DNA from 2 places in the Protofrankia sp. CiP1_Cm_nod3 genome. Region 1 is predicted to be linked to the other one. Evidence: riboswitches for the same ligand, from Rfam matches in the RefSeq annotation. Region 1 holds a riboswitch; the other holds the start of a gene.
The links. A riboswitch is a leader RNA that binds a small molecule or an ion and turns the genes downstream of it on or off. The one in region 1 is predicted to bind cyclic di-AMP.
Positions count from the first base shown of each region.

Region 2: another riboswitch for cyclic di-AMP. It lies ahead of AC5LUJ_RS18655 (C40 family peptidase); the one in region 1 lies ahead of AC5LUJ_RS10360 (transglycosylase family protein).

Region 1 covers NZ_CEVIVD010000040.1:20,185-30,073, reverse strand. Annotated here, with positions in the region: gene AC5LUJ_RS10400 (type I restriction endonuclease subunit R) at 1-3,199, shown strand, start outside; gene AC5LUJ_RS10395 (hypothetical protein) at 3,447-3,671, shown strand; gene AC5LUJ_RS10390 (hypothetical protein) at 3,823-3,975, shown strand; gene AC5LUJ_RS10385 (hypothetical protein) at 4,123-4,380, opposite strand; gene AC5LUJ_RS10380 (DUF6247 family protein) at 4,823-5,197, opposite strand; gene AC5LUJ_RS10375 (hypothetical protein) at 5,403-6,308, opposite strand; gene AC5LUJ_RS10370 (ATP-binding protein) at 6,650-7,009, opposite strand; gene AC5LUJ_RS10365 (DUF3151 domain-containing protein) at 7,118-7,552, opposite strand; gene AC5LUJ_RS10360 (transglycosylase family protein) at 7,787-8,530, opposite strand; cyclic di-AMP (ydaO/yuaA leader) riboswitch at 8,536-8,701, opposite strand; gene AC5LUJ_RS10355 (transglycosylase family protein) at 9,303-9,889, opposite strand, start outside.
Region 2 covers NZ_CEVIVD010000118.1:726-8,307, reverse strand. Annotated here, with positions in the region: gene tadA (tRNA adenosine(34) deaminase TadA) at 1-157, opposite strand, end outside; gene AC5LUJ_RS18680 (tRNA adenosine deaminase-associated protein) at 159-644, opposite strand; gene AC5LUJ_RS18675 (MurT ligase domain-containing protein) at 1,150-2,415, shown strand; gene AC5LUJ_RS18670 (type 1 glutamine amidotransferase) at 2,471-3,217, shown strand; gene AC5LUJ_RS18665 (MarR family winged helix-turn-helix transcriptional regulator) at 3,329-3,856, opposite strand; gene AC5LUJ_RS18660 (CE1 family esterase) at 4,112-4,762, shown strand; gene AC5LUJ_RS18655 (C40 family peptidase) at 5,166-6,140, opposite strand; cyclic di-AMP (ydaO/yuaA leader) riboswitch at 6,329-6,504, opposite strand; partial or broken gene AC5LUJ_RS18650 (4-hydroxybenzoate 3-monooxygenase) at 7,028-7,582, shown strand, end outside.

The DNA of each region.
Region 1 (9,889 bases):
TGACTGGGAGCAGGCGGCCGTTGACACGCTGGGGGAGCTTGGGTGGCAGCCGGTGAAGGGTGCCCAGCTCGGGCCGGGTAGTGGGGAGCGGAAGGACTGGGCTGAGCCGATTCTTGTCGAGCGGCTGCGGGACGCGATCAGTCAGATCAATCCGGATCTGCCGGCCAGCGCTGTCGACGATGCCGTCGGCGTGGTGCTCGCGTCCGAATCCCGGGACGCGATCGCGGAGAACCATCGGCTGCACGAGTTCATGGCGCGCGGGATGCGTTCCGTCACCGTAGTCGACGAATATGGTGCCGAGCACACCCCGACCATCTGGCTGATCGATTTCCGCGATCCGGAGGTGAACGACTATGTCGTCGCCAGCCAGGTGCGGATCGACGACCGTAACCGTAACGGCATCCGCTGTGATCTCGTCCTGTACCTCAACGGCCTGCCGGTCGCCGTCGTCGAGCTGAAGAACGCCGGCGCCGAAAAGGGCGACCTGCGGGTCGCGCACCAGAAGCTGATGAACTACGTGGCCGAATGGCCGCTGGCGTTCCGGGCCACCGTGCTGTTTGCCGTCGCCGACGGGGTGACCGCCCGCTATGGCACCCCGTTCACCCCGTTCAACCATTTCGCGCCGTGGAACGTCGACGAGAAAGGCCAGCCGGTACGCCGGGAGGGAAACCCCGGCGGGCAGCCACGCGACGTTGACGACGTCCGCTACGACGACGCGCAGAGCGTGCTGCTGCACGGCCTGTTCGACCAGCGCCGGTTCCTCGAGCTGCTGCGCGGCTATGTCACGTTCGCCAGTGTGGGCGGCTCGGGCCTGCGGAAGCGGATCGCGAAGGCGCACCAGTACTTCGCCGTCAGCCGGGCGGTGGAGAAGACCGTCGAGGCGATCCGCGGCGACGGGAAGGCTGGTGTCGTCTGGCACACCCAGGGCTCCGGCAAGTCGATGGAGATGGAGCTCTACGCCTACCAGGCCAGCGTCGACCCGCGGCTGGCGAACCCGACGATCCTGGTGCTCACCGACCGGATCGACCTCGACGACCAGCTCCACGGGGTGTTCAATGCCAGCCTGCTGCTGCCGAGCAAACCCGTGCGGATCGATAGCCGCGAAACGCTCCGCACGGAGCTGTCGAGCCGCACGACCGGCGGCATTCTGTTCACCACCCTGCAGAAGTTCGGCCTGACGAAGGAGGAGCGGGAGGCGAAGTCGGCGCACCCGCTGCTCTCCAACCGGCTGAACATCATCGTGATCGTGGACGAGGCGCATCGCAGCCACTACGACAATCTCGACGGGTTCGCCCTCCGGCTGCGCGAGGCGTTACCGAAGGCGACGTTCCTCGCGTTCACCGGCACCCCCCTGTCGGAGGTGGACCGCGACACCCGCAAGGTGTTCGGCGACTACATCGACACCTACGACCTCACCCGGGCCGTCGAGGACGGGGCGACCGTCCGCGTCTACCACGAAAGCCGGCTCATCCCGCTCGAACTGCCGCCGGGCGTCGACCCCGAGACGATCGACACCCGGGCCGACGAGATCACCGCCGGGCTGGACGAGGCGGAGCAGGAGCGGGTGCGCCGCAGCGTCGCCGCGATGAACGCGCTCTACGGCGCGCCGGCCCGGGTCCGGACCCTGGCGAGCGACATCGTCAAACACTGGGAGGCGCGCTCCGACCGGATGCGCCCGTTCATCGACGGCCCCGGCAAAGGGATGATCGTCTGCGCCACCCGGCAGATCTGCGCGGACCTGTACCGGGAGATCGTCGAGCTGCGCCCCGGCTGGCACGACGACGCCGTCGACCGCGGGAAGATCAAGGTCGTCTACACGGGGAACACCGACGACAAGGGCGAGATCTTCAAGCACGTCCGGCGGCCGTCCCAGAACAAGGTGATCCAGTCCCGGGTGCGTGACGCCGACGACCCGCTCGAACTGGTCATCGTGCAGTCGATGCTGCTCACCGGGTTCGACGCGCCGCCACTGCACACGATGTACCTCGACAGGCCGATGCGCGGCGCCGCGCTCATGCAGGCCATCGCCCGGGTCAACCGCACCCACCGCAACAAGCGGGACGGCCTGCTCGTCGCCTACGCCCCGGTGGCCGACCGGCTGCGTGCGGCGCTCGCCGAGTACACCTCCACCGATCAGGCGCAGCAGCCCCTCGGCCGCGACATCGGCGAGATGATCGGCAAGGTCCGTGACCTGCACGACGTCATCGTCAGGATCCTCACCGACCACGACTGGCGGGCGGCGCTCGCCGCCGGCACCCGGACGGCCTACAAGGACGCCCTGTACGGCACCATCGAGTACCTGCACGACCCGGCCCGGCCGGGGAACACGGCACGGGACGGCCAGCTCCCGCGCGCAGCCCGGTTCCGCGACGCCGCCGCCCGCCTCGAACGGGCCTACGCGCTGTGCGCCGTCCGGGACGAGCTGGACGACCTGCGCCCCGACATCGCGTTCTTCCACGCCGTCCGGGTGTCGATGGCCAAACTGGACGCCGAGGAGCGGCGGGCCGCCGGCCTGCCCGTCCCCGACGAGGTCGAGATCCTGCTGCGCCAGCTCACCGCCGCGACGATCGAGGCCGGCGGCGTCACCGACCTCTACGAGGCGGCCGGGATCTCCCGGCCCCCCGACCTCTCCCACCTGGACGAGGCATACCTGGAGCGGCTGCGGGCGTCGAAGACCCCGAACCTCGCGATCGAGGCGCTGCGGCGGGCCGTCGAACAGACCATGCGTCAGGTCACGCGGCACAACATCGTCCGCCGGCGCAGCTTCTCCGACCGGCTCGTCGAGCTGATGAACGCCTACCGCAACCAGCACCTGACCGCCGCCGAGATCCTCACCAAACTGGCGGAGATGGCCAGGGAGGTGAACACCGAGGGTGACCGCGGCCGACGCTTCACACCACCGCTGTCCACCGACGAGCTCGCGTTCTACGATGCCGTCGCGCAGAACGCCTCCGCCGTCAGGGAGCTGGGGGACGACAAGCTCGCCGCGATCGCGCGCGACCTCGTCGTCCAGGTCAGGAAGTCGGTGACCATCGACTGGACGATCCGCGAGGACGTCCGGGCGCGGATGCGCACCATCATCAAACGCCTGCTCGCCCGGCACGGCTACCCCCCGGACGCGGCCCGGGAGGCGATCGACCTCGTCATCGCCCAGACAGAAACCTTCGCCGAGGACTGGGCCGCCGGCACCGACCGCTGACCGCCGCTGACCCGCGAGCGGGGGTCATCCAACTGTCGGGACGCCGCGTCTACGCCGCGATGGAAGGCGCCATGCCCGGTGAACGACCCCACGACCGCCCTGAGAGGCGGAATCCAACCGTCTCAACACATCAGGACCTCGCGTATGGCCACGAAAAGACCACGCATGGCGAATTGCACTTGTGTAATTAGCCGCGAAACACTGTGTCCGACCGGCGACGTGGGTAAGTTCGAGCGGAGGCTGAGGGATGCTCAGGCCACGGCACCCGATCAAGGAGCTGGAGGCCGTTCTACGGAGCGCGGAGAAGCAGGGCTGGAAGGTTGACAGGGGCAAGGGCTACTTCAAGATGTTCTGCACCTGTGGTGAGCTTCACAAGAAGTTCGTGCACCTCACCCTGTCCGACCCCAACTACGGGAAGAACCTCCGCGGGTATCTGAAGAGCCGGACATCCTGGAAGGAGGACATGTCGTGACGTACTACACCATGATCGAGCTCAAGGCCAGTGGCCCGCTCGACGGTCTTGACGCCTCACTGATCTCCTTGCTGACACTCTGTATAACCTGCACAACGTCACCGACCCCGACCTTGGCGCGACTCTCAGCACCGGCCGCATCGACGTCACAATGATCGTCGATGCTGACTCCCTCGAAGAGGCTCTGCACAAGTCCCTCACCGCCACGCGCACCGCGATCCACGTGGCCGGCGGCGCGACTCCCGACTGGGAGCGGATGATCCGCGAGGTCGGCACCCAGGCCCGCGAACTCACCGACGCCTAGCAGGCGCCGATCACCAACACCAACGCGACTCGAGACCCGGCCAGCACGACGCCTGTCCCGTTTCGGGATGCAGCCGCTAGGCGGCCGGGATGATGTCGCCGTCGCGGACCGTCAGGCGACAGCTGGGTGGGGGGCCGCTTGGGCGTGCTACCCGTCGATGATGTCGGCGGCGGTGGCCGCGGTGACCGCGCGGCGCAGCCAGACGTCCAGTTGGGTCAGGTCGGTGGAGGCCAGGATTTTCTCGCGTACCGCCTCGGGCACCGGCACGCCGCGCGTGTCGAGCACGGTCAGGATGTCTTCTCCCTTCCCCTGCGCCTTCCCCTCGGCCTTCCCCTCGGCCTTCCCCTGAGCGGCGGTGTTGCGGAGCAGTTCGCTGCGGTACTCGTAATCGGCGGTGGTGGTCATGAAAGCCTCCCAACGGATCCGGGCCGCTTCGGGCAGCCCGGCCAGTACGCCCCAAAGCACCGGTAGGTAGCCACACGCATCCTCACGAACGACGATATGGGTCGATGGACGTCCGGGCATCGGTGGAGATCAGCGTGAGTTTGTCGTTGTGTACGCTTTTGCGGCCAAAAAGAGTATACAACGACAAAATTATGCCGATCATGGTCTGTGCGGGTGGTTGTGGATGGGATTCGTGCTGCTTGATCAGTGTTTTAAGATCCAGGTGACTCGGAGCGCGGTAATGGTGAGCAATCGGTCTTCGATGCTGTATGTCAGCAGTCCGTACCCGAAGACCGCCCGCCACAGTTCGGTGCGCTTGTTGTAGGTGCCCTGACGATAGGGGTCGTCGACCAGCCGGTTCAGGAGAGCGTCAAGCTCATGGCGGCCCTCGGGGGGTAGTGTGTCACGCTGTTGCTCGGCGTAGGTGACCCAGCGGATCGTGTATCTGGCCATTGGTCACCTCCGGATCCCCGGCTGGGTATGAGGTGGTCGCTCCGAGCACGGTGGGGTCTCCGGCCGCTATGCGTCGACGGTCCGCGAGAGCGCCGGTTTCGATCTCTGGGTTGGCGGTGAGCACCGCCTGCCCCCACCACTTGTCGATCACCACGCTCACCGGGTCGAGGTTGAGGGTGTTGTCCGCCTCCGCCAGCGCGATCCGCAGTTCCGCCACGAACATGTCGCGATCGTCTGGACGGAGCGCATCGCGGATCGCGGGCCCGTTCTTCTCAACGCGGTTGCGGACCCCGTAGATCGGGATGGTGTCGGCCATGCGATCCATTGTTCCACCCCGTAGGTGGAGCAACGGGGAGGAGAAGTGGTCGCCCGTGTGATCCGCTGTTCCCGTCGACAGGGCAGGTCAGCAGAACGGTTGCCGCCCGCCGGTCGCGGCGCGGGATGCGATCGACCTCGTCACAACCCAGACAGGGACCTTCGCCGAGGGCTGGGCCAGCGGCGGTGGGTAGGTGGGAGATCGCTTGGGTGTGCTACTCGTGGACGACGTCGGCGGCGGTGGCCGCGGTGACCGCGCGGCGCAGCCAGACGTCCAGTTGGGTCAGGTCGGTGGAGGCCAGGATTTTCTCGCGTACCGCCTCGGGCACCGGCACGCCGCGCGTGTCGAGCACGGTCAGGATGTCTTCTCCCTTCCCCTGCGCCTTCCCCTCGGCCTTCCCCTCGGCCTTCCCCTCGGCCTTCCCCTGAGCGGCGGTGTTGCGGAGCAGTTCGCTGCGGTACTCGTAATCGGCGGTGGTGGTCATGAAAGCCTCCCAACGGATCCGGGCCGCTTCGGGCAGCCCGGCCAGTACGACGTCATAGTACAAGATCTCTTTCTGTGGGCCTACGGAACGCAACGCTTCCAACAACGCCGGGAACATCGCGTCCACCTCGGCGCCACCGCCGTGGCAGAGTGCGGAGAGCACCGCCAGCGCCGGGTTCGCCCGGGCCAGCCGTACGTCCACCACCAGCGGCACGTCACCCGGCGTAAAGATCAGCGGCCGGAGCAGCAGGCCGCTCGGCCCGTCCGGGGGGAGCATGCGCCGGTACCAGCGGGCTGTCGCCGGGTCGGGGCAGAAGACCACGAGCGCCGTGTCGACGTCCAGCTCGGCCTCCAGTTGGGCCACGTACAGCTTCCAAGTTCGCTGTTTCGCGAGGTCCCGGCCACGCTGGATCTCCAGCACGGCCGCCAGCAGCGGCCGGTCCACCGGATCGCAGAACAGCACCATGCCGTCGGCGTGGTAGGTGCGCGGGACCATGACGCGGACGTCGGTGGCCTCGGTGCGAGCGTGGTGGTAATCGGGCATTTTGACGTCGAACACGGTGGCCAACAGCCAGGCCATCAGGTCCGGGTCAAGCTTGGTCAGGGCGACCGGGGATTCGTGTTCGGCAGAGGGCATGGAAGCACGGTATGCACCGGATCCGCATACATCGGGCCTTGTCCGTGCTGAAACCGGTATCAGCAAACAACAAGGCCACTGTTCCGGCGGTTGTTCCGTCCGCTGTTCCGGCGACCACGGCCGTGACCGCGGCGTTGGCTGCCGAACGACGTGAATTCGGTGCCGTGGCCACAATCCTGGATTCACATCGTTTGTCGTGCCGACCGGTTTGCCGCGTCGCCCCGAGACACCGGCCCACCCGAGGCGGTTTACGGACTTCGTGGATCGAGACGGTGTCCGCCGCGCTTCAGTGCTCCTGCCGACCTGTCGACAGCGGATCGGTCCCGGGGCCCGGCGCGGCGTCAGGACGGGGAGAAGGCGTCAGAGCGGGGAGAAGATGTCGTCGGCCGTGACGGTGAGGATTCCGGGTGGCGGGTTGCGGATCTCCTCGCGGGCGCAGACGGCGAGGCGGATCGGGCCTGGCCGGTCCGCGTCCCGCTGGCCGGCACCAGCGAGCCCGCGACGGACAGCTGCGCCAGTTCGCCGCGGGCGGCGCGGCCGGCGTCGGTGTGGAAGACCGACCGCCGTCCGGCGACGAAGCGGTGCGGCAGGGCGGTCTTGCCGACTCTGCGCCGTCCCCAGACCACCACCGGCCGCGGGTCGGTCGAGGCCCACCAGCGTTCCAGCGCGGCAAGCTCTCCGGTGCGGTTGACGAACGTCATCCGCCTCTGCCTGCATCGCCCGTAACTTACATCGGACGTCAGTAGAGTGCCGGCGAGCCGTTGGCGGCCCATGCTGGCGGGTTGCCGCGCGGGGCCTCTCCGGTGGCTTCAGGTGGCCTTGAGCCCCAGGACGTCGGATGCCTGGGGGTCGCTGTCGGCGAGGAAGTCGCGACAGCGGGTGGCCTCCTCGGTCTCGCCGATCGCGGTGGCCGCGCGGGCCAGTGCCGCGAGCGCCCGCAGGAAGCCCTGGTTGGGCTCGTGGGACCACGGGATCGGCCCGTGCCCGCGCCAGCCCGCGCGGCGTAGCTGGTCGAGGCCGCGATGGTATCCCGTCCTGGCGTAGGCGTAGCTGGTCACCGGGCTGCCGGCGTCGAGGGAGCGTTCGGCCAGGGTTGCCCAGGCGAGGCTGGAGCCGGGAAAACGGCCGGCGACGGTCTGCGGATCCTCGCCGGCGCTCAGCGCCTGCGCCGCGGCGGGATCGATGGTGAGCTTGGCCGGTGGTGGGCCACCGAGCAGATCCGGTCGTTCGGGCGAGGGTGTCATGGGGCTCATCCTGCCGGATCCGGCCGGCCGCGCAGCCAGCCGGAGGGGGAAGTCCGTCAGATGATGGACCCGCCGGGAGGGGGAGAGCCGGCAGGTCCATCACCTGATCGGGGTACGAGGCGGGCAGGGCACCCGGCCGCGACCCGGCGGCAAAGGAACGGCGTTGAGCGTCCCGTGACCTTTAGCCGCAAAATTTCAAAGTCATAAAATGGTACAAAAGGTGCACCCGGTATGCTACAGGACGGTCGGGTTGGTGACGGTGACGTCCCAGAGGTTCTTGCCGACCACTCCAGCGCCGCCGTCGTCCACCCGGGTCAGATACGAGTAGAGCGATGCCAGTCCCTGGGACTCCCGCCCGAAGCGTCCGTCCACCTGGAGGATGAACCTCTTCTGACGCATCTCGCTCTGCCAGACGTAGGCGTCGGGGCGGACCTCGCCGGCCAGTGTGCTGGACAGCGCCGTCCCGGTGAAGTTCTCGGAGTTCAGCAGGGCCTTGGCGCGTTCCAGCGTCATCGCTGGCTGCACCGGAGTAATCGCACGCTGTACCGGGCTGGTGGTGGGAGCGCTGGGGGCGACGATACCGCTGGACGACGGTGCCGGGCCGCTACGGCTCAGGCCCAGCTTGGACGCGCAGGACGGCCACGGGGACCAGCCACGGGCGTTGTAGAGCTTGTAGGCAGCCTCGTCCTGAAGCGTCGGCGGCGCGCCGCTGGGCAGGCCGGAGTAGCCCAGGGCATGCCAGGTCTGGGCGTCGAACTGGTAGGCGCCGTAGTAGCCGTTGCCGGTGTTGATCAGATAGTTCCCGCCGGACTCACACTGGCGGAGTTTGGCGAAGTCGTCAGCGGTCGCGGCGCTTGCGGGTGCGGTCGTGACAGCCAGGCCACTGCTCACGAGTGCCGTCACGGCACCGGTGGTACGCAGGACCTTCATGACGGTGGAGGGAGGTTGCGGGGCGCGGTGCCTGCCACCAGACGGCATGTGGGTCGGTCCTTCCCGTCGCCTACGAGGTGAGCTGTCGGGTGCGGGCGGGAATCAGGCCCGGCCGGTGGCACCAGGAGGCACTGCCGGCTTTACCCCAAGGACTCCGTGGACGGACGTCCGGATGGTGGTTCCCCCGATCCTGTCCTTGTGGCTCCGCGGTAGCTCGGGCCGTACCGAACGGGGACAGGACTCGGCGTCCGTCCGGGCGGCCTCACCGATCCGGCGAGTGGGGAGGACTCTAGCGAGTCTGGTTCTATCGAAGCAAATCGGGGTGTCGGATGAACTACACCGACGTGACTGTTATCACCCGAATGGGCTAAGCGCCTTGAACGTGTCACCGTAGCTGACGGTGTGACTCCGCCCCGCGGCGGGGTCGCCTTCTCCGATTTCTGTGACTTATGGTGACGGACGAAGTTTCTTTCGTATCGTGAATGTGCTTGTTGTCACTTCTGGGGCACTCCGGGAAGCGGAGCCGTCCGGAGCGGTCCCCGGCCCTGCCGGGCCGGATCCGGGCCGGCCGCATCCGGGGTTCTCCTGGATGCGGCCGGAGGCCTGGCATGAAAGGGGATCGTGGCTGCGCTGTCCATGGCGCGCCAGCCCGGTCCGGTCGGATGTCCAGCCACGGGTGGGCCGGCTGTGTGCGGACTGTGCGTGCCGCCGGTGGGCGGTGCCGTCCGCCAGAGGCCGTTCGACCGCTGGGTCGTTCGGCCAGTTGCCGGCTGTTCGGCCGGCTGTTCGGCCGGTTGGCCGGTTGGTTGGCTGGCCGTGTTCAGTCGAAGGTGGCCGTCCAGGTCCGTGGGCCGCAGATACCGTCCACCTGCAGTCCCCGCGAGTTCTGCAGGAGGGTGGCGGCGAAGGCGGACTGGGGGCCGTAGCGGCCGTCGATCCTGATCCGGTAGCCGAGCCTGTTCATCTGGCGCTGCCAGGCTCGTACGTCCGAGCGCACCTGATAGATCAGCCCGGTGGTGAACAGCGTGTTGTCCGCGAGACTCTGCGCGCTCTGACGCACCACCCAGCGTTGGGCCCCGGTCGACCCGGCCGCGCCCGCCGAGCCGGTGCCGGTGCCGGTGCCGGTGCTGGGCGATCCGGCCCCGGACGAGCTGGCGCTCGCCACCAGCTGGTCGGCGCCCATCCCCTGGCCGCAGACCGGCCACTGGCCGAAGCCGGACCGGTTGGCCAGTCTCAGCGCGGCCTCGTCCTGGGTGGCTGGCAAGGCGTCGCTGGGCAGCCCCGGGTAGCCGAGGCTCTGCCAGGTGCTCAGCGAGAACTGGTAGGCACCGTAATAACCGTTGCCGGTATTGACGGTGTAGTCCCCCCCGGACTCGCACTGGCGTAGCTGCGCCCAGGTGGTGGCGG
Region 2 (7,582 bases), on a different contig from region 1:
GGGCGTTGCGGCCCCGGCCGATGATCGTTCCGTCGGCGTCGGCGACCACGGCGCCGACCGGGACGTCCCCGGTTGTCAGGGCCCGCCGCGCCTCTGCCAGGGCGGCGCCCATCAGCGCGGCGAGGCCGGGCGTGCCCGGGTGGGGGAGGCCCCCCATGTCAGCTCCCGATCTCGTCCAGGATGTCGGCGCAACCGGCACGCTCGCTGATCGCCGTCACCACGTCCGCCGGCAGGAGGCCCTCTTCCGTGATCAGTTCGAGTAGCGTGTCGGCGTCCGTGCCGAGATCGGCGAGCAGGTCGAGGTCACCGACGGGCTGTCCGCCGGCCGGTGTGTCGTCGGAGTCGTCGTCGAGGCCACGCCGGCCCACCGGTGGCAGCGCGCTGGCGAAGAGCCGGTCGGCGAGGGCCGAGGTGAACAGCACCCGGTGGTCGGACAGGAACACCCGTGGGTCGCTGATGTCGCCTTCCACCCGCACGATGCCCAGGTACTCGTCATCCTCCTCGACGAAGGCGACGGCGAGCTCGGGGGAGATGTCGTGCAGCAGCTCCGCAAGTATGTCAAGGTCGTCGATGTTGTCGAGGTCGATCTCATGCGCGCTCCAGCGTCCGCGGATGCGGCCGATGGCGCTGGCTTTCTGGGTCACCGAGTTCTCCCACGGTCTTGTGTCGCGTCCATACCAACTCCGAGTGCCCACCCGGCGGCCACTGGCTCCGAGCGTCCGCCCGGCGCCGGCGGCCCGCGGTCCCCGGCCGGGCCGCATCCCCGCCCGGGCCGCTTGTCACGACGGGGCACAGCGGTAGCGGTCCCTACGGACCGGCTGCTCGGTCCATGACGGCCGTCCGCTCGCGTCACCCTGCCGTACCCTGCTCTGTCCCGCCCGGACAGTGATGTCCCGCCCGCGACGCACCCCTGTCGTGCCTGCCTTTGCCGTACCTGCCCCGATGGGGCGCGCCCTTGCCGGACATGCCTGGTGGACAGCCGTCCGGCGCACGTCTTATCACACCTCGTACCACACTCGTACCCCGCCTGTTCGCCACTGCCCGGAGGATGTTCCGAGGCCGCTCTGGAGCTGGTCCGGGACCGACATGGGACGGGTATGACGGGGTGTCGGTCACCGGCGCGGCGGCCCGTGGCACGCTGGGGAGGCGATGAGCACACCCTTCCCGCGCCGGTTCTCCGCCCGCACCCGTGCCGCCCTTGCTGTGGAGAAACTCGCGTCCTCGGCTTCCCGCCAGCTGGGACGCGGATCCGGTGAGATGATCGGCGGCAAGCTTGCCCTGCGGGTCTCCCCGGAGATCCTGTCCGAGGTCGCGGCCGGGCAGCTGGTGGCCTGCGTCAGCGGGACCAACGGCAAGACCACGACCACCCGGCTGCTGGCCCGCGCGCTGGGCACGCTCGGCCCGGTCCGCAGCAACAGCGGTGGCGCCAACATGGCGGCGGGCGTGCTGGCCGCCCTGTCCAAGCCGCCCTACGACGCGGCCGCCGCGCTCGAGGTGGACGAGATCTGGCTGCCCAAGGTGGCCAGGCAGATCCAGCCCCGCGCGGTCATCCTGCTCAACATCAGCCGTGACCAGCTCGACCGGTCGAACGAGACCCGGCGGATCGCGAGCCTCTGGCGTGATCTCGGCGCCGAGCTGCCCGGCGCGACCGCGATCGCCAACGCCGACGACCCGCTGGTGGCCTGGGCCGCCGCCGGCTGGTCGAACCAGGTCTGGGTGTCGGCGGGCCAGAACTGGACGGCGGACGCGATGGTGTGCCCGCAGTGCGCCAGCCTGCTGCACCGCAACGCCACGGGCTGGTGGTGCGGCTGCGGGCTGGCCCGGCCTGAGCCCCTTGTCTCGGTCACCGGGCCGCACGAGCTGCTCTGGTTCGGCCGTCACCTCACGGCGTCGATCGACCTGCCCGGCCGGGTGAACCTCGGCAATGCGGCGATGGCCGCCGCGGCGGCGAAGCTCTTCGGGGTCGAGGTCGAGCAGGCGCTGGCCGCGATGACCGGCCTTGAGGACGTCCAGGGCCGCTACCAGGAGGTCGAGCTCGGCGACTCCGGTACCCGCGGGCGGCTGCTGCTGGCGAAGAACCCGGCCGGCTGGGTGGAGATGATGGAGCTGCTCAACAGCACGCCCACCCGGCCGGTGATCGTTGACTTCAACGCGCAGACCGCTGACGGGCGTGACCCGTCGTGGATCTGGGATGTCCCGTTCGAGCGGCTGCGGGGCCGGCGGGTGCTGGTCACCGGTGGGCGCAAGGAGGACATGAGCGTCCGGCTGGCATACGCGGAGATCCCGCACACGGTCCATCCCGATGCCGAGAGCGCGGCGGCGGTTCTGGACGAGAAGATCGTCGATGTGGTCGCGAACTACACCGCCTTCCGCGACATCCTGGGGCGGGTCGCCCCGGTGAGGACGAACAGTTGACCAAAAAGGTGACCAAAAAGGTGACCATCCACGGTGACATGACCGGGGCCGCGGCATGAGCCGGGAGTCGGCGACCCGGATCGCCCTGATCTACCCGGAGCTGCTCGGGACGTACGGCGACGGCGGCAACGCGACCGTGCTGGCGCAGCGGCTGCGCTGGCGTGGCCTGCCGGCCGAGGTGATCGGCGTCCCGGCCGGGGAGCCGGTGCCGGCCGGCTGCGACATCTATCTGCTCGGCGGCGGTGAGGACGAGCCGCAGGTGCTGGCCGCCGAGGGGCTGCGCCGCAACAGCGCGATCGCGCACGCGGTGGCCCAGGGCGCGGCCGTGCTCGCGGTGTGCGCCGGATACCAGGTGATCGGTGCGTCCTTCCCCGCCGGTGAGGGCCGTATCCACGACGGCCTGGGCCTGGTGGACGTGGAGACGCGACGCTCGTTCGAGCAGCCGGTGCCGCCACGCGCGGTCGGTGACATCGTCGTCGAGCCCGTCCCCGAGCTCGAGCTGCCGTTGCTGCTCGGCTACGAGAACCACGGGGGACGTACCCGGGCACTGCCCAACGGGCACGGCCGGCCGCTCGGGATCGTGCGCAAGGGGGTCGGTAACGGTACCCCGGACCACACCGACGGTGTCGTGGACGGCCGTGTGATCGGTACCTACCTGCACGGTCCGGTCCTCGCGCAGAACCCGGCCCTGGCCGACCTGCTGTTGTCCTGGGTGCATGGCTGGCTGCCGGAACTGGCCGGCCCGCCGGAGACGGAGGTGCTGCGCCAGGCACGCCTGCACGCCCTGGACGTCCATGCCTGACCCGGGGCCGGGCGGCCGCGGGGAACCTTCGGTGGGCGCGGGAAGCAGCCGGGGGGCCTGCGCCCGGACGCGGGGGGAGCGGCCTGTCGCCCGGTGCCCGGCCGTCGGCCGTCAGTCCGTCCTGACGGCCGGCGGGGTGGCGGGTGCGGGACACGGCTCGTCGTGCTGCGGCGGCAGATGGGCGCGGTCGTGTTCGGCGATCGCCACGTTCAGCCGGCTCAGCAGCGCGCCGAAGACACCGAGTTCCTCCTGGTCCCAGGTGCGTACCAGGGTATTGATTTTTTCTACCCGTGCGGAGCGGGTGGCGAGGTAGCGTTGCTGGCCGCGGGTGCTGAGTCTCACCAGCGTCGCCCGCCGGTCGCTGGGATCGGTGGCGCGTTCCACCAGCCCGGCCGTGACAAGCGCGGCGATCTGGCGGCTCACCGTGGAGATGTCCAGGGCGAACACCGTGCCCAGGGTGGTCAGCCGTACGGCGCCGTGTTCGTGGATGTGGCTGAGCAGCAGGTAGGCGGAGCGGTCCAGAACCGTCCCGGACTCGCCGGCGATGGCCATCCGGAAGCGTTCGGCGCGCCGGCCGAACACCGACAGCTCGTGTTCAATCTTGATCAGTCGATGGTCGAGTTCCTGACCACTGTCCACTTCGGCCTCACCCCTGTTCCGGCAGCCGTATGCCCCGCAATCCGATGTTGTCGAGATTCTGGTGGATACACCACGTCAACGAACGAGCCGTGCCGTGGTTGCCGTACCGGACATGCCTGTTTGACTACTTTTAGTAGTCAATCGGTATCGCAAGCTGACTGGGTGTGAGACAGCGCACTCCGGGTGGCCCCGACTTGCCCGCGACGCGAGGCGAATCTGCCGAATCGACGGCTCCTGGTGTGGTTCGGTTGTCTCGTGGTGTCGAATCCGCTGAAAGCCGGGAAACAGCTATGGGCCAAGAACCGCAAGCGGGTGCTGATCATCGGTGCCGTGCTCGTGGTCGCCTGGATCTACGTGTCTCGCTCGGGTAGCCCGGATACCGAGCGGGCGAAGATACCGGCGGGGTACGCCTCCGCCGAACGCGAGCTCGCCGTTCATGCCGACGCCGACCCCGGCAAGCCCCTGCCGCTGGTCCTCGTCCTGCATGACAACAACAGCGACGCGGCTGCGATCGAAAAGATCACCGAAGCCTCGACGCTTGCCGACCGGCAGCACTTCGCCGTGGTCTACCCGGAAGCCGTGGACGGCGAATGGAGGTTGGACGACCCCCGGGGCGCGGACGTGCAGTACCTGCGTGACGTCGTGCGCTACGTGTCGGAGAAGCGGTCGAAGATCGACCAGTCCAAGATCTACATCTGGGGTCTTGGCGAAGGTGGGCGGGCCGCCCTCACGATTGCCTGCGGGGCGCCTGACAACAACCTGAAGTTCGCCGCCGTCGCGGTGGTGGGGCCGGTCGGGCAGGTCCCGAACTGCCCGTCGGGAACCCATGTCCAGCATGTCGACGGGACGTGGGACAAGCAGGTCACGCGCAGCCTGTGGGACTTCTCCAGGAAGCCCAAGGCGTAGGAGCGGGCATCCGGGGTTGGGAGGCCCGCGGAGAAGGCGTCTGATGAGGTTCCAGCCTCGGCCGCGCATCCGGTCGGTGGGAGAGGGCGGCTCCCGCCGACCGGCCGGACTGTGGGGGGGGTCCAGTACGACCGGCCGACGGAAGCCTCTTGTTCCGCCGGGCTTTCCGAGCTGGGGGGGTTGGCTCGGTCCAACCAGCGGAAGTCATCATCGCGGGATGCCGCGGAGCGCCGCCAGGCCGGTGTCGACGTCGACAAGATCGACCTGGCGGCAAGGTTCACGCACAATCGGAGGGGGAGGCCGCGCGGGAACCCGCCTGTGAATTGTTTCTACAGTATATTGGTTGCCACTACGCGAAGCCGCGTACTGACAGCCGGATGTGGACGCGGGCTGACCGGTTCGCTCAGAAAACCCGGCCGACGGAATATGACGTGGTATAGATGGCCCTCAGCGAGACGACATCACCTGACTTGGGTGCCACCCACATCTTACCATCGCCCGCATAAATACCGACGTGGTAGATGTTACCTGGTGCGCCGTAGAAAATCAGGTCACCTGGCTGCTTGTTGTACTGCGATATCCTGGTGGTCGCCTCGTACTGTCCCTCGGCGGTGCGGGGGATGTTGCGTCCCAGCTGCTTGAAGACGTACTGGACCAGTCCTGAGCAGTCGAACGTGTAGGGGCCCTCAGCGCCATAGACGTAGGGCTTCCCGGCCTGCTGGGCCGCGAGATACACCGCCCGTTCACCCAGCGAGCTGGCGGCCGCGAGCGCGCCCGAGATGGCGTTGCTCATGGTCGGGGCATCGAGGCCAGTGATCTGGGGAGAGCGCTGCACGGGCGGGGTGTTGGGAATCACGGTCAACGTGCCGACGTTCGTCGACCGTGTCGAGCGCAGGGCGTCGGTCCCGTCGAAAATCGCAGTGATCTGCGTGGTGGTGAGAACCTTCGCGGTGTAGCTGGTGAAGCCCTGCTCGTTGGTGTAGAGGTGCTTGAAGGTGGCCCATCCCTCCGGCAGCTTCACCTGGACCTTGACAAGCTGATTGACCAGCGGTGCGTGGGTGACCGCGTCCTCGAGGGAGAACCCCATCTCCACCGGCTGGTCGGCCTTCACGGAGACGTCCGGATTCGTGACTTTGAGCACGACGCCGTTCTTGGGATGCAGGTCGGTCTGGTTGAGTACCTGGCTGGTGACCGATCCGGAACCACCCGTGGACAGCGGATTGATGGTCGAGGTGCGCAGGTTGGCCAGTGACGCCTGGCTGCCGAACTGTGATCCAAGCGTTATCGGCGAGGTGACGGAGGCATCGTCGGAGTTCGAGTCGGCCGTGGCGCATCCGGCCAGGGCGACACCGGACACCGCGACGGTACCGGTGGTCACCACGGCGACAGCGGCCCGGGCTCGCGAGCGGCCCGTTCCGGGCTGCGGCGCGGGCGCGCGATGCCGGCCGCGTGCCGGACGGTCGACGTGCCGGTCGATCGGGTGCTGGCGGGACGACGGCGCAGCCGCCTGCGACGAACGCGATCGTACTGCTGGATCAGGCTGCACATCATGCGCAGACAAGGTTGTGATCCTTCCCGTTCGCCTGCGAGGTGAGCTGTCGGGTTCGGGCTGGGCTGCCCGGTGGGTCGCGCGACCATCGCGCTGCACACTTCACCCCGAGGGCGACACCGCGGTTCGATGCCGTCCGGTGGAGGATGGGTCCCCCGCTCCTGCCCTGGTGACGACTCGGAGGGAACACCGGGACCGTGGGCAGGATTCGGCAGTTCGGCCCGGTGCGTCGTGACGTCGGCGCGAGACTAGTTCATACGGATGGCGCTAGTAAACACTAGTCCCTCACAACTACCCCAAGTAGTTGTATGAAGTGTCATAACCGGCTCTTCTACCCCATCCTCCTTCGCCGGCCGGGGCGGCGCCGGGTGCGACCGGCTGGCTTGTGGCCTTCGGTCGCCCGACTGACGTGCCGCTTTCCGTGACTTGCGGGATGCGGAGGATGACAATACGCCATAGCGGCGACAGACGGTCGACCAGGAGCCTTCGAGTACAGATAGTGAGCAATACTGCTACGTTAAGTAGCGATCAAGGCTGCCCATTGGCGGTACTCTGCTCTTTTTACGAAAATTGTCCGATTGGTTGATGCCGAGTTGTCGGCCTTCTGACGCGTGTCGGAATGTGACGTCGTACTCTGGCAGTGCCTCGTCCGGATCGGTCCTTCCAGGTCAGTCACGTGATCAGGGCAGCGTGACGGATGATCAGGAATCGTGCCGATGCTCCCCGGGGAGGCGCTCGCCATGACGCGGTCCGCGTCGGGGTCCGTGCCGGACGGGCGTGGTGTGCGCCAGCCGGACGCGCCCGCCTCCCGGCCGCGTCCTCGCCGGGTGGGCGTTGTTGTGATTGGCGCGGGTGTCGCGGGCCTGGTGGCCGCGGTCGTGCTGGCTCGTCGGGGTATCGACACGCTCGTGCTCGAGGCCGCCAGCCGGGCCAGGGTGGAAAGCCGTCCACGCGCCGGGCTGCTCGGGCCGGCGGCGGTGGACGCCCTGGAGCGCAACGGGCTCGCCGACGGCCTGCGAGCCGAAGGTGTGCCGCACCACGACTGTGAGTTCCGACATCGTCGCAGAGCGTTTGTCGTCGAGTATGCTCGCCATGCGGGCGGACGCCACCACGTTGTCTACCCGCAGCAGAAGCTTGTCGCCGACCTGGTTGCCGCCTACCTTGCCGCGGGTGGCGTCATCGAGTTCGGCGTCACTGACGTGATGTTGGGCGCGCTGGCCTCCGACCACCCCGCCGTCTCCTTCGTCACGGCCGGCGGGCAGCGGCAGGTG